DNA from 2 places in the Pantoea stewartii genome. Region 2 is predicted to be linked to the other one. Evidence: riboswitches for the same ligand, from Rfam matches in the RefSeq annotation. Region 2 holds a riboswitch; the other holds the start of a gene.
The links. A riboswitch is a leader RNA that binds a small molecule or an ion and turns the genes downstream of it on or off. The one in region 2 is predicted to bind fluoride.

Region 1 (7,389 bases), on a different replicon from region 2:
GCACGTGTATCAGCACCGAGGCGGCTGCCCAGGCATAGCTGCCTGACTGCAGCAGGGCAAAAACCTCAGCTGAGAATGTGGAGAAGGTCGTCATTCCGCCACACAGCCCGGTGGTAATGAGCAGCCGCCAGGCCGGATCGAGGCCGGGATGGCGCAGAAAATACGCCAGCGCCGCCCCGATGATAAATCCACCCAGCAGGTTGACCAGCAGCGTCCCCGGCGGCAGGTCCGGAAAAAGCGCGTTCAGGCGCGCGCCCAGCTGCCAGCGGATAACACACCCTAAAGCACCGCCGGTGATGACGGCAAAAAGCTGATTCACGTTCACTCCTTTTTTTTAATATTCAGAACATAACGGCACACGACCTGTGCGGCCGTATCCATTTCATATACAACCGGCACGCCGGTCGGGATGTGCAGCTGTGCCACGCTGTCGTGGGGCATGCCGTTCAGAAAGGCGGTCAGGGCGCGCAGCGTGTTGCCGTGCGCCACAATCAGAACGGTACTTCCGCAGCGCAGCTGTGGCACCACAACGTGGTGCCAGTATGGCATGACGCGACGCAGCGTCATTTCCAGGCTTTCCGTTGCAGGCAGGTCGGCCAGCGCAACGCGGCGGTAGCGCAGATCCCGACGCAGCTGCGCCGGAGCCTCCGCGTCTGCGGGCGGAATGCCGCTGAAGCTTTTGCGCCATAGCCGGACGGTCTCTTCCCCCATCATCCGGGCAGCGTCGTCCTTGTTCAGCCCCTGCAGCGCACCGTAGTGGCGCTCGTTCAGTCGCCAGCTCTTTTCCACGGGCGTCCAGCTTCGGTCAAGACGGTCCAGCACCCGCCAGACCGTGTGAACGCAGCGTGTCATCACCGAGGTGAAGACACGGTCGGGCATAAGGCCCGCTGCCCGCAGCGCGTCACCGGCCCGGTCGGCCTCCTGCCGCCCCCTGACCGTCAGCGGCACGTCCGTCCAGCCGGTAAAACGGTTTTCCCGGTTCCACTGGCTTTCGCCGTGCCGCAGGAGGATCAGCGTTGCAGGGGCCACAGGCATTCCTTCTTTGCCGGACGGGGACCGTCCGGCGGATGTGTTACGTGCGGCGCACAAACGCATGAAGCCCCGCGTAGTGCGCGTCCTCACCCAGCGCCTGCTCAATGCGCATCAGCTGGTTGTACTTTTCCACGCGTTCGCCGCGGCACGGCGCGCCGGTTTTCAGGTGTCCCGCGCGCAGGGCCACCGTCAGATCGGCAAGGAACGTGTCCGTGGTTTCCCCGCTGCGGTGAGACATGAACGCACCCCAGCCGTGCCGCTGGCAGAGAGCCACGGCGTCCAGCGTTTCGCTGAGCGAGCCTATCTGATTGAGCTTGATCAGCGCGGCGCTGGCGAGGTTTTCGTCAATGCCGCGCTGGATGTACTTCACGTTGGTTACAAACAGGTCGTCACCAACCAGCTCGGCCCTGCCCGCAAGCTGCTGGTGCAGATGCTTCCAGCCCGCCCAGTCGTCCTCGGCCAGGCCGTCTTCCAGCAGGATGACCGGAAACTGGTCCATCAGCTCGCCGTAGTATGCCGTCATTTCCGCCGCGCTCAGCGCGCTGCCCTCGGTGCGCAGATGATACTGACCGTCAGCGAAAAACTCACTTGAGGCAGGGTCCATGCAGATGCTGATGTCCTCTCCGGGCCTGTATCCCGCCTTCTCAATCGCCTGTACGATAAACGCCAGCGGGTCACGGTTCGACGACACGGCGGGCGCAAAACCGCCTTCGTCGCCCACTGCCGCTGAGAGTTTTTTGTCCAGCAGGATCTGGCGCAGCGCCTGGTAGACCTCGCTGCCCTGACGCACGGCCTCGCGCAGCGTGGGAGCCCCGTGTGGCGCTATCATGAACTCCTGGAAGTCCGCGCCCTGACCGCGGGCGTGCACGCCGCCGTTGATGATGTTCATGCACGGCACGGGCAGCAGATTCGCCTGCAGGCCCCCCAGGTAGCGCCACAGCGGCTCGTGCGAGGCCTGTGCCGCCAGCCGGGCCACCGCCAGCGATACGCCCAGAATGGCATTGGCACCCAGGCGACTCTTGTTCTCCGTGCCGTCCAGCATCAGCATGATGTTGTCCAGCTGCCGCTGCTCGCGCACGTCCAGGCCGCGCACGGCTTCGCAGATTTCCGTATTAACCGCCCTGACGGCATCCAGCACGCCTTTGCCGCCAAAACGTTGTGCGTCACCGTCGCGGCGCTCTGCGGCCTCGCGCGACCCGGTGCTGGCCCCGGAAGGCACCGAGGCGCGTGCCATCATCCCGTCCGGGGTCCGGGCCTCAACTTCAACGGTGGGGTTGCCGCGAGAGTCAAGAATTTCCCGGGCGGTCACGTTATCCAGTGTAAAGTGCATAGCGTTTCTCCCGGTTTAGTCATTCAGGTGAGTAATAAGCACATCCACCGTGAGGTGGTTGATGTATTCCGCCGAGCGGGACGTCAGCATTCCCATAAAGCGGTTGCGGTGCCCGGCAAGCACGAGGTCCACGCCCAGCTCATTGATGCACTTCTCCACGTCCTCAAAGCGGCGCATGGTCACCAGCTCCCGCGTGTCTACCGCCTCAGGCACGGAGGCCGCCAGCTCGCTCATAAACGCTTTGGCTTTCAGCACCTCTTCCGACACGACGTCGTCCATCAGGCTGTCGGACACGTAGTTCATTTCCCGGTAGTCGTCGCTGATGTGGGCCAGGGTGATTTTCATGCCGAGCGGCTGCGCCAGCGCGACCGCCCGTTTCAGCAGGAGGGTGCCGTCGTCTTTGTCGTTCACAAGTATCAGTGCGTGGGTGTAGCAGGTCATAATGAACTCCCGTTCTGGTTAAGGCGGGACTCAAGCCACGGCAGAAGCTGTTTTTTGCGGCTGAGCATGCCCGGTACGGAGCAGGAGGCCGCGTTAACGCTCTCCCGCCCGGCGAAGTAAAGCGTTGAAAACCCGGCGCGAATGTCGGTCAACATCAGCACCGTCAGCCCGGCACCCGACTGGTCCGCCAGATACGCCAGGGCAGCGAGCAGGTCGTCCATCACGGGGGCAACCTGTGTCGGTGAGCTGACCTCAATCTGGGCAATGCGCACGTCGGTGCCGGCAATGACGAAGGCCTTGAGGTCCCTGCCCAGCAGCTGCTGGGCGCTGAGGCCGCTGACGTCCGTTTTGGCGGTGAGGAGGTCACGGGCGAAGGCTCTGCGGTTTACGCCGGACAGCACGCCCAGTTCGGTCGCCGAACGGATATCGTCTTCGGTGGTGGTCGGCGAGCGAAGATTCACGGTGTCACTCAGGAGTGCGCCCAGCAGAAGCACGGCGAGCGTCGGGGGCAGCGTGCGGCGCGCTTCAGCGTCCATCAGCAGCCAGAGCAGCGTGGCGCTGCTGCCAACCGGGCGGATATGCACCTCCGGCGGCAGTTGCGTTATCAGCCCGCCCAGCCGGTGGTGGTCAGTGATGCCCACGACGTTGCTCCGGAGCAGGTCGTCAGGCCCCTGCGCCGGCTCGGTGAAATCGACCAGCCACACCCGTTCATCCTGCAGCGGAATAGCGAGCAGCGGCGGCAGCGTAAGACCGGCGGTGTCAAAGATAAAGCGGGTTTCCCGGTTAGCCTCGCCGAGACGCCATGCGCGGGCGTCCATGCCGCGCCCGGTCAGCCAGTGAGCGGTGACGACCGCCGTGCAGATGGCGTCGCTGTCAGGATTGATGTGGCCAAAAACGTGTATCAAGGGTCTCTCCCCGTAAAGGGAAGTACGCAGGCCGGGAGGAAAGTAAGGACGGCCTGACGCACCTCCTGAAAATCAAGAGTCACATCAGGCGTCATCAGCTCCGGAACGGAGCGGTTGGGAAAGGTGGAACGCCATCACCCTGTACTCTGAGTATAGAGCCAGACGGAAAGCCTGTCAGTATTATTCTGCTGGCACCCTCAGCCCGCCAGCGCAGCGCGTGCTTCGCGGAGCACCCGGCGGATGTTTTCCGGCACCGCCGGGCTTGTGCAAAGTGAAAGCGGACTGGGGTGAGGCATCTTCAGCACCGTGACGCCGGGGCACTGATGACTGACCGTCCCGCGGGCCTGAGCCGCTACGGCACCGGCCAGCACCACCACGCGCAGCGCGGGCAGATACGCCAGCACGTCCTCAAGCCAGGCGCAGCCGCTGCGGATGTCCGCCGCTGAGGGCCGTTTCTGCGGCCCGTCGCTGACCCAGGGCACCGTATTCCACAGCACGCTGTCCCGGCGCGCAATACCGGCTTCCGCCAGAAACCGCCCCAGGTTCTGCTGGGCCGGCCCCGGGTTATCCCGCGACACAAACCGGGGTGACGGGCTGCTGCGCGCCGGCGACTGCAGCAGGACGAGCAGTCCGGCCCCGGTCCCGCCGTCGGCCGGATCAAACCACGGCAGCTCCACGCCGTGCTGACGCAGCCCGCTGACCCAGCGATTCAGCGCGGCCACGTGCGGCGCGGTGACTGCCGCGAGGCGTTCCTCGCGTAAAAACGGGTCCAGCAGCGACGTGCAGGTTTCACTCACGGCTTCCGGTCCAGGCCTGCCAGACAGGGGGAAACAAACAGTTTCCCGCTCCATGCCCCGCGCACCGTCTTCACCGCGACCAGCAGCCACATGGCGGCCAGCATGACGACAAGAAGCGCACCGAAGCCTTTAAAGAACGCCAGGTCAACGAGGGTGGACAGCTTCAGCGTGGCGACCGTGTACACGCCCAGCGGGAAGGTAAAGCCCCACCATCCCAGATTGAACGGAATGCCTTCACGGAAGTATCGCACGGTTATCAGCGTGGCCAGCAGCATCCACCACAGGCCGCAGCCCCAGAAGAGAATGCCGGCAACGAACCCCACGCCCTGCGCGATATGACCGATTTCCGGCATGCCCGCCGCGGCAAACACCCCGGGCGCATCTCCGCCGATGACCAGCATCCCCAGCGAGCCGGTACCAATCGGCCCCAGTGCCAGCCAGCTTGAGGCCGCCATGCTTTCGTGTGGTAGCTTGTGCAGCGCCATACGCAGCAGCAGGATGGCGAGGATGCTCAGCGCCACCGGCACCGAGTACGCCCACAGCACGTAGCTGGTAATAATGATGCCGAGCTGCGCGTGGGGGTCGGCAATGTGCGGTGCCAGCAGGCCGCCACTGACTGCCGCAACCTCGGCGGCCACGACCGGCAGTAACCAGACGGCGGTCATCTGGTCAATGCTGTGCTGCTGCCGGGTAAACATCATGTAGGGAATACACACGCCACACAGCAGCGACATCGCCACGTCCAGCCACCACAGGGCGTGCGCTACGGGAATGACGTCAGCCCCCCACCGGGGGAGGCCAAACGCCAGCAGCCCGTTGATGATGGTGGCCATGCCCATCGGGATGGTGCCGAAGAACATGGACACCGTTGAATGGCCAAAGATGCGCTTTGCCTCACCGAAGTACATCACCCAGCGGGCCAGATACATCACGGCAAAGACGCTGAACAGGAAGATGTTAAACATCCAGAGTCCCTCGGCGACGAGGCGTAATCCCGGAACCGGCCAGGGGAACTGCGCCAGAGACAGAGACAGGATACCGGTCCCCATGGTCGCGGCGAACCAGTTAGGCGTGAACTGACGTATGGCCTCTTTCGGGCTGCTCAGCGCGCTCAGCGGGCGCGCTCCGTTATGCAGGGTAAATATTTTATCGTTCATGCCGTAATCTCCTGAGTAGACAGAAAGAGTATAGGCACGTCGGGTTAAATCTTTAAAACAGGTTATTCAGTTAAAATAAACCAGTAAAAGTGGTTAGACTCTCCCACTCCGGGAAGGACCGTCACACCGCCGGAGTGAGGGAAGGACTGAATCAGGCCTGCGGCGGGCTTTTAATCGTGGCCGTGACGCGGTTCTGTTTCAGGTCAACGACCGCAATGCTGAGGTCTTTATTCAGCACCCACGCGCGGGCACCGTCTTTGCTGAAAACGATGGCCTGACGGGGCGCATCCAGTCCGGTAACGGTGGAGACCACCTTACCGGCGGCGGTATCAATAACGGAGAGGCTGTTGTCGCCCAGGTTGCCGCTGTAAACATAGCGGTTATCCGGCGTCAGGGCGGCACCGTAAGGATCCTGCCCCACGGGAATGGTTGCCGTAATGGCGAGCTTCTGCGTGTCAACCACGGCGATGGTGTTGCTGCCGCTGTTAGCCGCGTACAGTGTGCGGCCGTCGGCGCTGACTGAAATGGCGCGCAGCTTGCTGAAGCCTGTTATCTCGCCGCGAATCTCGCCCGTTACGGCGTCAACCAGGGTAATTTTATCGCCCTTAAAGTTAGTGACGTAGACGGTTTTGCCGTCCGGGCTGATTTTTATGCCCTGACGGGGCTGGGCAAAACCCGTCACGACCGCAACGGGCCGGTTGTGCGTCAGGTCATACACCGAGAGCGTGCTGGCGGCCTCGTTATTCACATACAGGCGCTGACCGTCACGGCTGATAGCTGTGCCGAATGCCCCGGGCCCCAGCGGCAGCGAGGTCTCCACATCAAGCGTCCCGGTGCTGATTTTTCTGACCACGCCGAGGCTGCTGTCTGAAAGATATACGGCCTTCCCGTCGGGGGAGAAAAGCGCATTGCGGGGCGTGACGTATCCCTTCAGCACCTTTCTGACTTTCCCGGCAGCCAGGTCGTAGACCACCACCTCAGAGCGCTCACTGTAGGACGCCACCGCCGTTTTCTCATCGGGACTGACAGCAAGGGAATTGTTGTGGATATCGCCGTCAAACGTCCAGCGTTCCTCTGCGGCACCGGCGAGGGTGCTGATAAGAAGAAACGCCACCGCGGTCAGTCCCGGGATCCTGTATTTTTTTATCATCATTTTTCCTGCATTGGGGTGGGTAAGGGATAAGACTCATTGCCCGATTGAGGGCTTCAGAGTAAGCGTGGCAGATTAAATCCTGGCGGGGAAATCGATTTTCCGACTATGTCTTACCACCCTCAACCTTCCCCCCTGTCAGTAAGCATACTGAGGTAGTTCAAGGCTGAATAATTCCTGTTCAGAAAATAAACTTCAGAGGAATGGTAACTGATTTTTTTTGTTTAAATTGCATTCCACATAAATCACAGCCTCAGCCAGCGCGTCATGTCTGCTCTGGAAGATATGACGCCCAAAGTCGAACAGTATTCCATTGATGAAATGTTTCTCGATCTTACGGGCATCGATGGCTGTGAGGACTTCGAGCACTTCGGCCACCGGCTGCGTGCCCACGTTCTGGCCAGAACCGGACTGACGATTGGCGCAGGCATTGGCCCGACCAAAACGCTGGCCAAATCAGCCCAGTGGGCCTCGAAAGAGTGGCCCCAGTTTAGGGGCGTACTGGCGCTGACGCCTGGAAACCCTAAGCGGACAGAGGCTCTCCTGATGCGCCAGCCCGTGGAGGAAATCTGGGGCG
Region 2 (7,389 bases):
CCCGATGGTTGTCATGAAACACCTCAAGCTCCATGCGGGAGATGCCCAGCCAGTTACGTGCATAATCCATTGCCGTGCGGATCAACAGCTCGCCAATGCCGCGCCCTGAGAACGCCGGATTGACACCGATGCCGAAGCTGATGCAGTGACGCGTACGCGGATTATGATTTGTAAACAAGGTCAGCTCACCAACCATTTCGCCGTCTACTTCGGCAACAAAATTGATGAAGCCCTCGGCATCCATTTTTGCGAATTTCTTTTCCCAGGTGGCGACGCTGGGAAACGGCAATTGCAGCGTCCAGGGGAACACCGCCGGATGGCCGTAAAGCCGTTGGTAAGCCGCTGCATCATGCGGTTCACGGCCGCGCAGAGTGATATCCATAGAGAATCCTTTTTTTAATCGGGCGTACACATGCACTAAGCTGTAATTCTTATCGAACGGAAAGAGTAACTGTATGTTGTATCGTCGTTTCGAACGTTTTATCAATATTTTTCAGGATGCCCCCACCGATATGCCGCCCTCACGGGTCTGGCCTTTTTATTTTTACTACCTGCGCCAGGTGTGGCCGAGCTTCGCCGCACTGCTGGTGGTGGGGCTGGTGGGCGCGCTCATTGAGGTGGCGCTGTTCAGTTATCTGAGCCGCATCATTGATCTGGTTAACCATTCCACCCCGGCTACGCTGTTCCACGATAACTGGCCAACCTTACTCTGGATGGGCTGCGTCGCCCTGATACTGCGGCCGGTGTTTATTGCGCTGCACGATATGCTGGTTCACCAGAGCATTAATCCCGGCATGACCAGCATGATTCGCTGGCAGCACCACAACTACGTTCTGCGTCAGAGCATGAATTTTTTCCAGAACGATTTTGCGGGCCGGATTGCGCAGCGCATTTTGCAAACCGGCAACTCGCTCCGCGATTCTGCGGTGCAGTTGGTCGATGCCATCTGGCATGTGCTGATCTACGCCGCGACGGCGCTGGTGCTGTTCGCCGAAGCGGACTGGCGTTTGATGATTCCGCTCATTATCTGGATTGTGCTTTACAGCGCGGCGCTGCGCTATTTTGTGCCGCGCGTAAAGGCCCGTTCCGTGGTGTCCTCAGAAGCGCGCTCGAAACTCATGGGCACGATTGTGGATGGTTACACCAATATCGCTACCATCAAGCTGTTCGCCCATAGCGACCTGGAGCGGCAGTACGCACGTGAGGCGATTCAGGAGCAGACAGACAAAACGCAGCAGGCTAACCGCATGGTAACCAGCATGGATTTGACGCTGTCGACGCTGAACGGCGTTCTGATTGTCGCCACGTCCGGCCTGGCGCTGTGGCTGTGGAGCGCATCGCTGATTAGCGTCGGTGCCATTGCCCTGGCGACCGGCCTGGTTATCCGTCTGGTTAATATGTCCGGTTGGGTGATGTGGGTGGTGAACGGCATTTTTGAAAATATCGGCATGGTGCAGGACGGACTGAACACCATTTCCCAACCGCTTAGCGTGCAGGATGCGCCCCAGGCGAAACAGCTCAGAGTGACGCAGGGGGAGATTCGCTTCGACAACATCCGTTTTAACTATGGTGGCGAGCGGCAGGTGATTAATGGCCTGAACCTGACCATTAAACCGGGGGAAAAGATTGGCCTGATTGGACCTTCCGGTGCCGGAAAATCGACGCTGGTCAATCTGCTGTTGCGTCTTTACGACCTGAACGGCGGGCGCATCCTGATTGACGGTCAGTGTATTGCCGAGGTGACGCAGGAAAGCCTGCGCAGCCAGATTGGAATGATCACCCAGGATACCTCGCTGCTGCACCGCTCTATCCGCGAAAATCTGCTCTATGGCCGGCCCCATGCCAGCGAGGAAGAACTGCAACTGGCTATCCGTCGCGCCCGCGCCGACGAATTTATCCCGCAGCTGTCGGATTCACAGGGCCGGACGGGGCTGGATGCGCATGTCGGTGAGCGCGGCGTAAAACTATCTGGCGGGCAGCGTCAGCGTATAGCCATTGCGCGCGTGTTGCTGAAAGACGCGCCGGTTCTGATCATGGATGAAGCCACTTCCGCCCTTGATTCAGAGGTGGAAGCGGCGATTCAGGAAAGCCTGGAGTCGCTGATGCAGGGTAAAACGGTGATTGCCATCGCTCACCGTCTGTCCACCATTGCAAAAATGGACCGGCTGGTGGTGCTGGAACACGGCCAGATTGTCGAAATCGGTAGCCACCAGGAACTGCTGGCACAAAATGGCCTGTATGCCCGGCTCTGGCAACACCAGACCGGCGGGTTTGTCGGGGCGGACTAGTCGCCGCGTCGGTAGGGCAAGGCGTCCCGGGCTTCCTCGGCCCACAGGTGAACGCCCTGCCGCTCCTGCTGCAAAAAATCGTCAACGGCGGCGCGCAGGCCGGGATGACACAGGTAGTGCCAGGAGTGGGTAATCTGCGGTTCGAAACCACGCACCAGCTTGTGTTCGCCCTGCGCGCCCGCATCGAAGCGTTGCAGGCCTTCGGCGATGGCGAAATCCATCCCCTGATAAAAACAGGTTTCGAAGTGAAGCTGGTTAAATTCCGCCAGGCAGCCCCAGTAGCGGCCATACAGGCTTTCCCCGTCTTTAAGGTAAAAAGCCATCGCTGCGGGCTGCTGCTGCAAACGGGCAATGACGACGCGAATGTTTTCCGGCAGACGCGCGGCCAGTAAGCTAAAAAAGGCACGCGTCAGATAAGGACGCTGACCACGCACCGCGTACGTGTTGGCATAGCAGGTGTACACAAAATCCCATTGATCTTCACGCAGTTGATCGCCGCGATACCAGTCAAATTCAAAGCCGTTCAGGGCGACCTGCTCCCGTTCCTTGCGCAGCTGTTTGCGCTTGCGTGACATCAACGTATCCAGAAAGTCCTGGAAGTCGCGATAGCCGCGATTGTGCCAGTGATACTGGCAGCCCAGCCGCGCCAGCCAGTCGGGTTGTTCCGCCAGCAGCGCGTTAGCGTGAGAGTCGGTGAAATTGATATGCGCGCCACTCAACGTCTGGCGCTCCAGCCAGTCTGGCAGCCTCGACAGCAGACGGATAGCGGCATCGGATTTGCCCAGCACGCGCGCGCCCGTTACCGGGCTGAAGGGAATGGCACCGAGCCATTTCGGATAGTAAGCGATACCGGCTCGCTGACAGGCATCGGCCCAGGCGTGATCGAACACGTATTCACCCTGTGAATGGCTTTTTTGGTAGCCGGGTAGCGCGGCGCAGAGTTCACCCTGCTCACGCCAGACCAGATGGGCTGGCTGCCAGCCCCGTGCCGGCCTGACGCTGCCGCTGTCTTCAAGGCTCAGCAAAAAGGCATGGCGCAAAAAAGGCTGATCATCAGGCAGCAGCGCATCCCATTCAGCGGCGGGAATGTCGGATAACGTGCTCAGGGTAAACAACGACATGCATAACTCCAGACGGCAAGCGGTGACGTTTCAGTCAAGCAGGTTTTACGTTACAGGGAAAGGGAGACGGCACGTAATGTTTGCCTTTTCCTGAACGACATGCGGCCTTCCCGGCGGTCAGTTTGATTTTGACGTTAACCGGTGTAACTGTTCAAATACCTGTCAGACAACACAACTTTTACAGGAACCGGCATGGCAAAAGCATTGGTGTTTTTTCTGCACGGCGTAGGCAGTAACGGCGACGATCTGGCACCTGTCGGCGATTATTGGGCAACCTTGTTACCCGATGTGGTCTTTGCCTCACCGGATGCGCCTTATGCTTTTGAACAGGGCATGGGCTATCAGTGGTTCAGTCTGGCGGGCATTACGCCGGAAAACCGTCCAGGGCGGGTTCGCGAAGCTCGTGAGGCGTTTGACCGCGTTCTGCGTGACCTGATGGCGCAGCATGATATGGCAGAATGCTGGGAGAAGGTCATCCTGGTGGGCTTTTCTCAGGGCTCGATCATGGCGCTAGATCTACTGGCCTCTGGCCGTTATCCTCTGGCGGGCGTGGTGGCATTTTCCGGCCGACTGGCCTTTGACGGCCCACTGACACCACTCGCGCATACGCCAGCCCTGCTGATCCATGGCCGGGCTGATGCGGTGATCCCCGTCAGCGAAAGTGAGTCAGCCGCGGCCCGCCTGAAAGCCGCGGCGGTTCCGGTCGAGGCATTGATTGAGCCACAGACTGGCCACACGATTTCAGCCGAGGGCGCCCTGCACGCCGCCAGCTTCATCGCTCAGTGTCTGCAGGACTGATGGCATCCGGTTTCGCGGCGGCGTTAACCCAACAGGTTAATCAGCGCGAAACCGGCAAAACTCATCAGCAACGAGCCAATGACATGCACCAGCGCGCTGCTCATCGCCCAGAGATATTTTCCGGACTGCAACAGGGTCATTAATTCTGCGGTAAACGTGGAAAACGTGGTGAGCCCGCCACATAAGCCTGTAATGATCAGTAACCGCCAGGCGGGATCGAGCTGGGGATTTTTAATAAACCAGGCCATGGCCCCCCCGATCACAAAGCCGCCAATCAGATTCACCAGCAACGTACCCGGTGGAAGATTGGGGAAAAACGCATTGAAACGCATACCGAACCACCAACGCAGTACACAACCTACGCTGCCGCCCACAATCACAGCGAATAGCGGTTTTAACATCTTATACTCCCGTTAACAGGCATTGTGCAGAAGACGGTGGAGGGTCAGCAAATACCGGCACCTGACGCTCCCGCTCCCACGAAAGGATAAAGGATAGTGTCAGGCGTCATCAGCCGCAGGGGAAACCTGCTGGCGGTTGGGGAAGGTGGAACGCCATCACCTTGCGCAGGCAATCATACGATGCCTTTTTCTGACTGGCAACTCAGACCATGTGAACGCGCGCCCGTGATGTGCGGCTGACATGCTGTGTCAAAAACCCGACGCGGGTAGCCTTAAAAGGGGGAGAATTCAGGTTTCCCCTTTTTCCGTTTTCCGCTTAAATAAATGACGGCTTTTACGCTTGCCGCGCCCACACAACGATTGTCGCCCCGGGTGAGGCGCTCACGCTTTCTGGAGAATCCTTTGCGCACTGTCATTTTTGATACTGATATCGGCGTGGATGATGCCTTTGCGCTGGCCTATGCCGCGCGGACGCAACATCTGCTGGGCATTACCACGGTATTCGGCAACGTTGCCGTGGGCCAGGCGGTGAAAAATGCGCGGCTCTTTTGCCAGAAAATGGCGATTGACGTGCCGGTGTACCGCGGCTGCGCCCGTCCGCTGGCACGGGAACCGAGCGCACCAGCCAGGCTGCATGGTGAAGACGGTTTAGGGGATGCGTTTGATAATCCGTTTAGCGACGACGCGCCCGGTGCCGTGCAGTTTATTATCGACAGCGTTCGTGCTAATCCCGGCGTCATTACGCTGGTGGCAATCGGTCCCCTTACCAATATCGCCAGCGCCATCAATCAGGCACCGGATATTATCCCGCTGGTCAAAGAACTGGTCATCATGGGCGGCGCCTTTGGTACCGATGGCCACAGCGGGAATGTGACACCGTTCAGTGAATTTAATATCTGGAAGGATCCTCATGCTGCGGATCAGGTCCTGTCCTCGGCCTTGCCGGTTATGCTGATCCCGCTGGATGTTACCCATAAAGTGTTGATCAATAGCGATGAGGTGCATCAACTGCAACAGCCGATCCTGCGGGCGATCTGCCGCCCTTATCTGGCGTACAGTCTTGAGAAGGAAGGATTTGCGGGAATGGCGTTGCATGACACGCTGACGATATCCTGGCTGTGCTTGCCCGAGGCATTTACGCTGGTGGAAAGCCCACTGCGGGTGATTACCGAAGGCATCGCCTGTGGTCAGACGGTGCGCCAGATCAGCACGCTGGCTTCCCGTCACAACCCTTTTCGCGATTTGCCCCGACAACGCATCGCATTGGGCGTGGATGCCGACGCCGTGCGTCGCCACTTTTTCCAGTCGCTCTCCGGAACGGCGTAGCGCGTGCGGAGACAGCGCACCCCGTTGTCTCCGGCTTCAGCGATCAAAATCGATAACGCCCTTAATTAACGCACGATTGTTGATGACCTGCGCCTCAAAGTGTTCTGCCAGTGTCGAAAACGCGAAACGCCGGTTGAGCATCATATCGGCACGTAACGTCCCGGCCGCCATGAGTTCACGCACCCGATCAAAATCCTCACGGGTGGCGTTACGGCTACCCATGATCGTGCTCTCCTTCTTGTGAAACTCACTGTCAGGAATCACCAAATCCCCTTTATGCAGACCGACATACACGACTGTTCCGCCATGGCGAATCAGGCTCACGGCCGCGTTCATCGCCGCAGGATTGCCTGTGGCATCAAGCACCTTCAACGGCAGCCTGCCATCAAATTCGTTTCGCAGTGAGGTTATAAACGCCGCATCAGCCGGATTGAGCGCACAGAGGCCCAACTGCTGGCTGACGTGCTGACGGCGGTAATCACTGGTATCCGCGACCACCACCTGCGCGCCGTTAGCAGCGGCAATGGCGGCAGCCCCCAGGCCGATCGGCCCCGCCCCCACGACCAGCACCTGCTCGCCCTGCGCCACCGCCGCTCGCCGCACCGCGTGGGCGCTGATGGCGAAAGGCTCAATGAGCGCTGCGGCTTCTGGCGCAAGATCGTCCACCACCAGCAGGTTAGCTGCCGGTACGCAAAGATAGTCGCTAAAGCCGCCATCCTGATGGACACCCATCACCGAAATGTTTTCGCAGCAGTTGGTTTTACCGCTGCGGCAGGCATCGCATTCAAAACAGGAGAGATAGGGAATCAGTGCCACCCGCTGTCCTGCGGCTAAATCGTGAACGGCAGCCCCTGTCTCCACCACCTCCGCACAGAGTTCATGGCCGAGGACTCGCGGATAGCTAAAAAAGGGTTGGTTTCCTGCCCAGGCATGAATGTCGGTGCCGCAAATGCCTGCGCTGACGATTTTAAGCAGCGCTTCAGTCGCGGCAGGCCGGGGTTGAGGGCGTGTAGCCCAGACCAGCGAACGCGGTTCTGCGATGACTAAGGCTTTCATAATGGTCATGGCCCCTCTCCGGTTATCAAAAGCGCAGTTATGGCGAATCTGGCTGCGGCACCGTATTCCCCTCTTCTCACTTTGTGAACCAGAACGGCTTTTTTGGGCCTTCAATGGTTTTTAATGCATAAAAAACCGGAGCCCCCGCATGAGCCGCAGCCAAAATTTACGCCATAACGTCATCAACCATATGCTGGAAAGCATCGCCCAGGGCCACGTTCAGTCACCGCTACCACCGCAGGCCGCCCTGGCCGAAATGTTCACGGTCAGCCGCACGACCGTGCGTCATGTGCTGAGTTATCTGCATGAGCGAGGCGTGCTGGAAAAAGTCAAAGACAGCTGGGTTATTGTGCGCGCGCCGGAGGCGCAGGACAGCCTGAACGCGGTGATGCCGCCGAT

Region 1: linked by a shared signal. The riboswitch ahead of G5574_RS23295 (DHHA2 domain-containing protein) and the one ahead of crcB (fluoride efflux transporter CrcB) in region 2 are both predicted to bind fluoride.

What each region holds. Positions count from the first base shown of each region.
Region 1 covers NZ_CP049117.1:62,225-69,613, forward strand. The annotation lists gene crcB (fluoride efflux transporter CrcB) at 1-319, opposite strand, end outside; gene G5574_RS23280 (2,3-bisphosphoglycerate-dependent phosphoglycerate mutase) at 322-1,029, opposite strand; gene eno (phosphopyruvate hydratase) at 1,073-2,362, opposite strand; gene G5574_RS23290 (universal stress protein) at 2,378-2,803, opposite strand; gene G5574_RS23295 (DHHA2 domain-containing protein) at 2,800-3,708, opposite strand; fluoride riboswitch at 3,787-3,856, opposite strand; gene G5574_RS23300 (uracil-DNA glycosylase family protein) at 3,906-4,505, opposite strand; gene G5574_RS23305 (TDT family transporter) at 4,502-5,662, opposite strand; gene G5574_RS23310 (YncE family protein) at 5,814-6,812, opposite strand; partial or broken gene umuC (translesion error-prone DNA polymerase V subunit UmuC) at 7,047-7,389, shown strand, end outside.
Region 2 covers NZ_CP049115.1:2,649,763-2,657,151, forward strand. The annotation lists gene G5574_RS12660 (GNAT family N-acetyltransferase) at 1-382, opposite strand, end outside; gene G5574_RS12665 (ABC transporter ATP-binding protein) at 456-2,288, shown strand; gene G5574_RS12670 (GNAT family N-acetyltransferase) at 2,285-3,409, opposite strand; gene G5574_RS12675 (alpha/beta hydrolase) at 3,602-4,207, shown strand; gene crcB (fluoride efflux transporter CrcB) at 4,231-4,608, opposite strand; fluoride riboswitch at 4,702-4,778, opposite strand; gene G5574_RS12685 (nucleoside hydrolase) at 5,011-5,934, shown strand; gene G5574_RS12690 (zinc-binding alcohol dehydrogenase family protein) at 5,971-6,999, opposite strand; gene G5574_RS12695 (GntR family transcriptional regulator) at 7,139-7,389, shown strand, end outside.